3 regions of the Roseibium algicola genome follow, and region 1 is predicted to be linked to each of the others. Evidence: predicted binding sites of a transcription regulator. Region 1 holds the regulator's gene; each other region holds the start of a gene.

Evidence for each region. Region 1 encodes PhoB, which activates phosphate uptake and scavenging genes when phosphate is short. Its sites were predicted from a motif close to TGTCATNNANCTGTCAT; they were not measured.
Region 2: the regulator PhoB is predicted to act here: its motif matches at 1,555-1,571, upstream of phnC (phosphonate ABC transporter ATP-binding protein).
Region 3: the regulator PhoB is predicted to act here: its motif matches at 1,094-1,110, upstream of B0E33_RS13475 (DUF2794 domain-containing protein).

The regions. Positions count from the first base shown of each region.
Region 1 is NZ_CP019630.1:1,139,631-1,142,907, reverse strand. Features, by position in the region: gene phoU (phosphate signaling complex protein PhoU) at 1-680, shown strand, start outside; gene phoB (phosphate regulon transcriptional regulator PhoB) at 761-1,462, shown strand; gene B0E33_RS05355 (GcrA family cell cycle regulator) at 1,789-2,325, opposite strand; gene B0E33_RS05350 (aspartate aminotransferase family protein) at 2,767-3,277, shown strand, end outside.
Region 2 is NZ_CP019630.1:411,106-414,382, reverse strand. Features, by position in the region: gene B0E33_RS02045 (helix-turn-helix domain-containing protein) at 1-555, opposite strand, end outside; gene B0E33_RS02040 (DapH/DapD/GlmU-related protein) at 644-1,270, opposite strand; gene phnC (phosphonate ABC transporter ATP-binding protein) at 1,670-2,503, shown strand; gene phnD (phosphonate ABC transporter substrate-binding protein) at 2,562-3,277, shown strand, end outside.
Region 3 is NZ_CP019630.1:2,876,984-2,880,260, forward strand. Features, by position in the region: gene B0E33_RS13470 (aminotransferase-like domain-containing protein) at 1-714, shown strand, start outside; gene B0E33_RS13475 (DUF2794 domain-containing protein) at 1,179-1,568, shown strand; gene B0E33_RS13480 (Bax inhibitor-1/YccA family protein) at 1,884-2,666, opposite strand; gene B0E33_RS13485 (hypothetical protein) at 2,849-3,277, opposite strand, start outside.

The DNA of each region.
Region 1 (3,277 bases):
TCTCGGCTTACGATGACGAACTGACGGCCATGGCCGGCAAGGTTGCCGAAATGGGTGGTATTGCCGAAAAGGCTTTCGCCGATGCGGTGTCCGCGCTGGTGTCGCAGGATCTGGAGCTTGCCAAGGCGACGATCAAGGGCGATGTCCGTCTGGACAGCCTTTACAACGAACTTGAAGTGAAGCTGATCGAGCTGATCGTCCGCCGCCAGCCGATGGGGCAGGACCTGCGTGAAATCACCGCCGCAACGCGCATTGCCAATGACCTGGAGCGTGTTGGCGATCTTGCCAAGAACGTTGCCAAGCGCGTCATCGCCATCGACAGCGACTTGCAGTCCAAGAAGCTCGCGATCGGTGTGGAGCACATGACGGAACTTGCTCTTTCGCAGCTCAAGCAGGTGCTGGATGCCTACGCCCGCAAGGATGCGGAAGCCGCCCGCCGGGTTCAGGAAGCCGACGCCGAGGTCGACGCGATCTACACGTCGATCTTTCGCGAACTCCTGACCTACATGATGGAAGACCCGCGGGTCATTACCCAGTGCGTCCATCTCTTGTTCTGCGCAAAGAACATCGAGCGCATCGGCGATCACGCCACGAACATCGCCGAGAACGTCTACTACATGGTCACTGGCGAGCGTTTGCCGGAAGACCGGGCAAAGGTCGACGAAACAGGCGCGGTCTGACCCGCCGGTAATCGTCGGATTTGCAGAAGATCTTAACGGCCGGCGCTTCGGCGCCGGTTGCGGTAATTGGAGCGAGATGTATGCCGAAGGTGCTCATCGTTGAAGACGAAGAACCGCTCAGCCTTCTATTGAGATACAATTTGGAAGCGGAAGGGTACTCGGTCGAGTCCTGTGTCCGGGGTGACGAGGCGGAAATCCGCCTGCGGGAAAGCCTGCCGGATCTGTTGCTGCTCGACTGGATGCTGCCGGGCCTGTCCGGAATTGAACTGTGCCGCCGCCTGCGGGCGCGCGAAGACACCGAGCGCCTGCCGGTCATCATGCTGACGGCACGCGGTGAGGAAGCAGAGCGCATCCGCGGCCTGTCGACCGGTGCCGACGACTACGTGGTCAAGCCCTTCTCGGTACCGGAATTGATGGCCCGCGTGCGCGCCATCCTGCGCCGGGCAAGTCCGGAAGTGGTGTCCAGCATGTTGCGATCCGGCGATATCGAACTGGATCGCGAAACGCACCGCGTTCGCCGCAACACCAAGGAAATACACCTGGGGCCGACGGAATTCCGCCTGCTGGAATTCCTGATGACATCGCCTGGCCGTGTCTTCTCCCGCGAACAACTGCTGGATGGGGTCTGGGGTCACGATGTCTACGTGGACGAACGCACTGTCGATGTTCACGTCGGTCGCTTGCGCAAGGCTCTGAACAAGGGCAAGGCGAAGGATCCTATCCGTACCGTCCGTGGTGCCGGATACGCCTTCAATGACCAGTTCACCTCTGCCACTGCCTGAGCGCAACTTGCAGAATGGAATTAAGGAGCCCGCTTTCAAGCGGGCTTTTTGTTTCTCAGCGGTTATGTGCCTTTCGCGGAACAAGGTTCTCTTCTGCGACCACCCCATCAGATGTGTCGGTGTCGGGGCTGATCCTGCGGTCCCTGTCGTGGCGGAGCGGTCAAACAAGGTTTGATTTGATGGAACGGAAACGACATGGATCGGTGCCAAGAACAAGCCGTGGGAGGTCACTGGTCGGGGTCGGGCATCTGGTCAATGGAAGGCCCAAACAAAAAAAAGCCCGCCAGATGGCGGGCTTTCTCATGAATTGGTTAGGTGCGAGGCTATCAGCCTGCCTGAGCCATCGTCTTGCGATCGCGGCGGCGGTCGGCGACCGGCTGATACGCGATCTTGCAGTGATGAGCGCAGTAGGGGACGCCGGCATCGGACTGGCGGCCGCAGAAGTAAAAGTCGTCGGTCGCCGGGTCGCCAATCGGCCATTTGCAGGTCCGCTCGGTCAGCGTCAGGATGGTAGCCCGCTGCGAGATCGGAACGAGCTCTGCAATCGGCTCTACGCGCGGCTTGGGGGCCACCACTGGTGCAGGCGAGATGTCTGCTTTAAGGGCCGTCGCGCCGATCGACTGCGGATGTGACGTCGTCGGTTTCTTCGGCGCTGCACCCGTTGCAGGAGCTGCGGTGCGCGGCCGGCGCGGCTTGGCGCTTGAAGAGGTGGACTTGGCGCGGCCGGACAGGCCAAGGCGGTGCACCTTGCCGATCACGGCGTTACGGGTAACACCACCCAGTTCGCCTGCGATCTGGCTTGCGCTCAAGCCGTCGCCCCAAAGCTTTTTGAGAAGCTCAACTCGTTCGTTTGTCCAACTCATTGCCGCACCCTTTAGTTTGACCGTCCTGCGGCCATTAACCCCGTGTTAAGCATGCGCAAGCACGCTTAATGCTGGCAGATCTAGTGCCTCTTGGTGATTTGCCTCACGAGATCTCGTGTCTGATTGCTGAGAGGTTACAATAACGTTAATTTGTCAGGCAACCACTCGACCCAAACCAGTTGGGGATGAAACGACTTTTCCCCAATTATGGCGAGGTCATTGAGAATTTTATGAAATCCGCCCTCCGCGGCACATGAAATGTCTTGTGCGCCATTTCCATTGACAGTGCATGGTACCGGCAGTGTATAAGAAAGCCGCTGCGTGCCGCCTCATCGGGGCGGCACGTTGCGTTTTGGCCCTTCGGCATCTTTTCAAGGTGACGGCCCGGCGTCGGGGCGACGCAGGGGACAGCAGGGGCGTTTAAAGGAGACAAACGAGGTTATGTCCGCGACTGCACTATTCGGAAATTACGCAAGATCGAACCTGTCTTTCGATCATGGGGAAGGCGTCTGGCTGGTTACCACCGATGGCCGACGATTCCTCGATTGCGGTTCCGGCATCGCGGTCAACGCACTCGGTCATGCCCATCCGCATCTGGTCAAGGCATTGCAGGATCAGGCAGCCAAGCTGTGGCATACCTCTAACCTGCACCAGATCCCGGATGGCGAACGGCTGGCGCAGCGCCTGTGCGCGGAAACCTTTGCCGACAAGGTGCTGTTCGTGAATTCCGGCGCGGAAGCGATGGAAGCTGCCATCAAATGCGCGCGCCGTTATCATTATGACAACGGCAACCCCGAGCGGTTCCACATCGTGACCTTCGAAGGCGCCTTCCATGGCCGGACCATCGCGACCATCGCGGCTGGCGGCCAGGCGAAATATCTTGAAGGCTTTGGCCCGAAGGCTCCGGGTTTCGACCAGGTGCCGGCAGGAGACCTGGATGCGCTGAAAGATG
Region 2 (3,277 bases), 730 kb from region 1:
TTCTTCACGGACCAGCCGCGCAAACCGTCCGTCTGACAGCGGCAGGCGCGAAATCCGGATGATGCTCTCCGGGATGGTCATTTCCGGAAAATCAACGTGTTCTGTTCGGTAGACAATGTCCGGAGAATCCGGCTCGAACCAGCCATAGTCGGTCAGTCTGTGCTCCGTTGCCCGGATGCCTTCGGACGCAAAACGCCACAGGGGCCGGTTCAGAAACTCGTTCACCGGTGCGCGCCATTCGCAGGCACGCGGTACGGACATGGCCAGCAGCCTGTGTGTGAGGTCGCAGACCAGATGCACGGGAACTGCGGACCGGGAGACAAGATCAAGCAGGGCCTTGTCGGCGGCGCTCTCCGGACGTGCCCTCAGCAGACGGGTGATCTTCGCCCTGTCGCTGTCGTCCGGCTGCGACATGCCACTCTCCCAGCGCGATATCCTCGTCTGCGAGACGCCGAGTTCATGCGCCAGAGCTTCTTGCTTGACCCGGTTCAGTACGCGCCAGCGCCGCAGCGACGGTCCAAGACTGCTTTCAAGAACGGCGGTTTCTGTTTGCATGGTGCAAGTGTAACGCGTCCCGGGAATTTTGTGCAGCGGGAAAAGAGGGCACGGCTCACCAGAGCAGGTGCCCGCGCCACCTGCGGGATCAGCGATACTTCTCGATGAACGCGTCGATCGACAACTTGCGAAAATCGGGTAGCCGTTGCTTCAGCTCTTCATGGGACCAGTCCCACCAGGAGATATCGATCAGCGCCTGTTCCTGCTGTTCGGTGAAACGCCGTTTGATTTCCCTGGCGGCCACACCGCCAACAACGGTGTAAGGGGCGACATCCTTGGAGACGACTGCCCCGGCTGCAACAATAGCTCCGGTGCCGATCGAGACGCCGGCAAGCACCGTGACGTTGTGGCCGATCCACACATCATGGCCAATGGTGACCCAGTCGTCCTTGCGCCACTGGAAGAAATCCGCGTCGTCTTCGCCAAGGTCATAGGCAGCAGCGCGGTAGGTGAAGTGGTGCTGAGAGGCGCGCCAGGTTGCGTGGTTTCCCGGATTGATGCGGACGCGACGGGCGATGGAACAGAACTTGCCGATGGTCGACCAGACGACATCGCCTTCCTGCACGATATAGGAATAGTCCCCCATGCTGCTTTCGCGCATTTCCGTGCGTGCGCCAACCTCGGTCCAGATGCCGAGATCACAATTCAGCACCCTGGCCTCCGGGTGAATGTTTGGGGCTTCGGTCAGGGAAGGCTTCTGGGTCGGGGCGGACATGGATGCTCCATATAGCGTTGGAAGGAGTGCGGAAACGGTTTGTAGCCGTGTTGCTGGCACCGGTCGTGACGCTTTGATGACACTGGCGTGACTCCCGTCACTTTTTTTGCATGCATCCACAGCGGTGAAAACGGCATTTGGCGGGTAGAAGCCTTGTATTTGAGCACTGATTTCCGAGTGAATTTCAGCCAGGCATGTGTGACGCCGAGGGGGCCCGGAAAGCGCTGAGAGCGCTGCGGAATTCCCGCCGGAGATGGTTGTTCTGCCAATGCTTCAGGCAGGGATGTCATTGATTTGTCATAAAATTTTGGGCTCCCCGACAAAGGAATGTCATTTTTCTGTAATGGTCCGGTGGCTCTTGTCGCGCAGCACGACGAACACAACGGACAGGGCTGGCGCGTGATTCAATTTCAGGAAGTCACCAAGACCTTCGGGTCTCGGACCGCGGTCAACAAAGTAAGTTTTAATATCGAAATACCGCAGATGGTCGGGATCATCGGTCGGTCCGGTGCCGGCAAGTCAACCTTGCTGCGCATGATCAACCGGCTGACCCCCGCCAGCGCCGGACAGATCCTGTTCGATGGCCGGGACATTCTCAGCCTGAAAGGCGGCATGATGCGCCGCTGGCAGCGCGACTGCGCCATGGTGTTCCAGCAGTTCAACCTGGTGCCGCGCCTGGATGTTGTCACCAACGTCATGTTGGGGCGCCTCAACGGTCACGGCACCTTGAAGAGCCTCTTCAACATCTTCAGCCAGGAAGACGTCAATTCCGCGCTTGGTGCGCTCGACAGACTGGGCATTGCCCAGGAAGCCACCAAGCGGGCCGAGGAGCTGTCCGGTGGTCAGCAGCAGCGTGTTGCGATTGCCCGCGCTCTTATGCAGGACCCGCACATGATCCTGGCGGACGAGCCGATTGCCTCGCTCGATCCGATGAATGCCAAGATCGTCATGGATGCGCTGCGTGAAATTCACGAGCGCGACAACAAGATCGTCATCTGCAACCTGCACACGCTCGACACTGCCCGGACCTATTGCGACCGGGTGATTGGCATGCGCGACGGTTTCCTCGTGTTCGACGGGGCGCCGGAAGCGCTGACCACGGCTGTCGCACGCGAAATCTACGGTGCCGATGAAAGCTTCAACGAGGCGGCGACATCCACCGCCATCGATGCCGGCCAGCCCGGTTCCAGAGAATCCGCCGGTGCGATGACCCCGGCGGCAGCAGCGGTCTGATCCGGCTGCGCACCCGCTTAACGTCATCAAAATTGAGAACTCTCGGGGAGTGTCCCAAATGAAACTCGTTGCTAAAGTTGCTGCGCTTGCTGCCGTCAGCATAATCGCTTTGAACGCTTCTGTTGCCGGTGCTGCGGAAATCACGGAATTCCGTATCGGCCTGCTCGGCGGCGAAAATGCCTCCGACCGTCTGCGTGCCAACGAATGCCTGCGCGAAAAGACCGAGGAACTGCTCGGCGTTCCGACAAAGCTGTTTGCTCCGGCAGACTACAACGGCGTTATCGAAGGCCTGCTCGGCGGTAACCTCGACATGGCCTGGCTCGGTGCTTCCGGCTACGCAAAAGTCTTCCTGACCGACCCGGAAGCCGTTGAGCCGGTTCTGGTCAAGGTCAACAACGACGGCAGCTACGGCTACTACTCCATCGGGTTTGCCCGCGTCGACAGCGAGATCAACTCCCTGGAAGACATGAAGGGCAAGACCTTCGGCTTCGGCGACCCAAACTCCACGTCCGGTTACCTGATCCCGTCCATCGAAATCCCGAAACTCGGTTACTCCATGAAGCCGGGTGAGTATTTCTCCGACGTCGTCTTCACTGGCGGTCACGAGCAGACCATCGTTGCCGTATTCAACGGCGACATCGCAGGCGGCGTGACCTGGGCTGACGGTCTTGGCGAATGGGAAGACGGCTACAATTCCGGCGCTCTGCGCAAGGCAACCGATGCGGGTCTGGTCGACATGACCGAGATCAAGGAAATCTGGCGTTCGCCGGTGAT
Region 3 (3,277 bases), 1.7 Mb from region 1:
GGTCCGGACCTGGAAGACCTGACCGCCAAACTCGCTCTTTACCGGCCGAAGATGTTTGTCACCCAGTCCCACGGCCACAATCCGACCGGCGGTTCCCTGTCCCCTTCGCGGTCATTCGGGTTGATGCAGCTTGCCGAGCGCTGGGGATTTCTCCTGGTTGAAAACGATGCGCTTGCCGACATTCTTCCGGCCACGTTGCCAAGGCTGGCGGCGCTGGACCAGCTGGAGCGGGTGCTTTATCTCGGCACCTTTTCCAAGACACTTTCGGCCAGTCTCAGATGCGGTTACGTGGCTGGAAATCCGGACATCATCCGCCAGCTTGCCGATATCAAGATGCTGACGGTGGTCAATTCATCCGACCACGTCGAACGCTTCGTGTTCAATCTGATGCAGGCCGGCCATTATCTGAGACATCTGCGGCGTCTCAGGAACCGGGTGGAAGATGCCTACAAGGCATCCTTCGGGACACTGGAGGCGATCGGGTTGTCCGTGCGTGAGTGTTCCATACCCGGGTTCTATCTCTGGGTGGAGTTTCCCGATGATGTGGATGAAAGGGAACTGTGCGCCGCTGCCAGCAAGCAAAGCATCTTCATTGCACCGGGCGCCGTCTTCTATCCGAACCGGGAGACCCGGCAGAAGCCGGCAATGCGGGTCAATGTGGCCTATGGAACCGATGCGCGGTTCCTGTCGTTCCTCAGGGATTTTATGAAGTAGTTTGAAAGCAGAAGAACAGGCAAGTTCACAAATGAAAAGGGCCGGCATAATGCCGGCCCTTCAGTTGCCCTGATGTTTGACTCACTAAATCTGGTTGGCCAGTAAAAACCCCGGGGGGCTGGGGGGCTAATGCATTCCGCGGCTTCTACGGGCCATACCCATCAGGGTATGATCATAATATGGGTGTCTAAAATGGCTGGCCAAGGGCTGGAATGCGGCAAAATCAAGGAAATTTATGCATTCTTTCTTGGCAAAGTGCCGTTGCGTTCGTTTTTGCACTTCTTCCCGTAAAACTTATTGGCAAAATTACTCTGGTTTCCGACCTCTGTCTGTCAATATGACGTTGCGGGCTTGCCAGAATGGCTAAAGAAGACGCATCATGACAGCCAGGTGACAGGCGTCTCCCGACGATTCTCTTGTCGGTTACCTGTCAGCAGCGAAACCGCGAACGGAATGGAGGCGGAATGAGCGAAGCCGACGACAGCGCGTTTCAGCGTGGTGCGGGTGCAAGCCCGTCGCCACAACATCAACCGGCTCCCCCTCCCAAACCCATTGTTGCATTCAACAGGCGCGAACTCGATGTCATTCTGAGGCTCTACGGGCGCATGGTCGCCGATGGCGAGTGGCGGGACTATGCCATCGACCTCCTGAAGGACCGGGCAATCTTCTCCGTGTTTCGCAGATCTTCCGAAATGCCGCTTTACAGGATCGAGAAGGACCCGAAGCTGGCCCGCCGCCAGGGCGCTTATTCGGTCGTGGCGACCGGGGGCATGATCCTGAAGCGTGGCCACGATCTGGCGCAGGTGCTGAGGGTTCTGGAGAAGAAAAAACATCTTCGGGTGGTCGACGCCTGACCAGGCATCCGGTCAGTCAGCTGATGGCCGGATGAGGTTCATTTCCCCTGCGTTGATCCGGTTACAGGCATTTCCTTGATGGTCGCGTCAATGACTGGCTAATGCTGGTCGGTTACCCGCCGGCCGCGGACCAGACGATTGGTTCGGCCAAGCCTGGCAGCGCAGTGTTCTGCCGCTTCATTCCATTGATTTGCGCAAGGCTGGCGTTGACGCCCATTGACGCAAGTGTAGGCAAGCGATGTGTCGGACAGTCGTGCGGCCACAAAAAAGCCCGGCACAAGGCCGGGCTTTTCCGTTTGTTCAGTTTGGCTGCGCTTAGTCGCGGTTGCCGAACAGCTGCAGCAGCATGATGAACAGGTTGATGAAGTCGAGGTACAGACGCAGCGCGCCCATGACGGACTTCTTCGTAGCGACTTCACCACTGTCGCCTTCGTAGTACATTTCCTTGATCTGCTGGGTGTCGTAGGCGGTCAGGCCGGCGAACACCAGAACACCGATCACGGAGATGGCGAACTGCAGGGCGGAAGATGCCATGAAGATGTTGACCAGCGACGCGATCACGATACCGATCAGGCCGATGAACAGGAACGAGCCCCAGCCGGAGAGGTCCTTCTTCGTGGTGTAGCCGAACAGGCTCAGCGCGCCGAAGGTACCGGCGGTGATGAAGAAGACCTGAGCGATCGAGCCCGGGGTGTAAACCAGGAAGATCGAGGACAGGGAGATACCCATTACGGATGCGTAGACCAGGAAAAGGGTCCGCGCTGCGCCGGCACTCATGGACTGAATGCGGAAGGACAGCCAGAACACCATTCCGAGCGGTGCGAGCATGACAACCCATTTCAGCGGGCTGCCGTAGATGGCAACACCCAGCTGGGTGAGCATGCGGCCGTTGCCAAGGCTGGCGACAGCAGAGTTCGGATCGGTGGTCGTTGCAAGCATGACCGTTGCCAGCGCAAGAAAGCCGGTCAGCGCAAGGCCGATGGTCATGTAGTTATAGACGCCCAGCATGTAGGAGCGCAGGCCCTGATCGATGCCGGCCTCGGCGCGTGCGCCGGCGACGGTATACGCGCCTTGAGATTGACGGTCATAGGTCGACATGGTCGTAAAAATCCCCTTCTAGATAGACGTGCGCATGCAATCGCGCATGCAACACAACTCCCTCAACATATGGGAAAAGCCTATCCCGAGCACAAGTCGAATTCGATGAAAAATTCGTAATCTTTGCGCTCAGGACGTATTATTTGAACCTATCCTTAAAAACTGGCTCAGATTCAGTCGTATTATTTCATGGCTTTCAGTCGGGATTCGATCTGCCGGTCGCAGGTGCCGCCGGGGTTGCGAACGATTTCTTCCGACGCGAAATCGAGGATTTCCTTGTCCGGATCCTGCATCTGCTCGACAGTCACACCGGGTTTGAACCACTGCAGAACCGCATAGTCGCCGCCGGCATCGGTGAGGAAAGCGATCGGCTTGCCATTTTCGGTGATGCCCATGCGGCCGACGCGGACTTCCGCAATCGATACCTTGCGCGCTTCGCCGTCGATGGTCAGCCGGTTTTTCGACACGTTCAGTTTCTTCAGCTTGGAGCCTTCAGTGCCGACCCAGTTACCGTAGAAGCGCTTGCCTTTTTTCTCGACGGAAAGGCAGGAGTTCTCGAAATTCGGGATGGAAAGACGGACGGCAGAAACCTCGATCGGATCCTCGCCCTT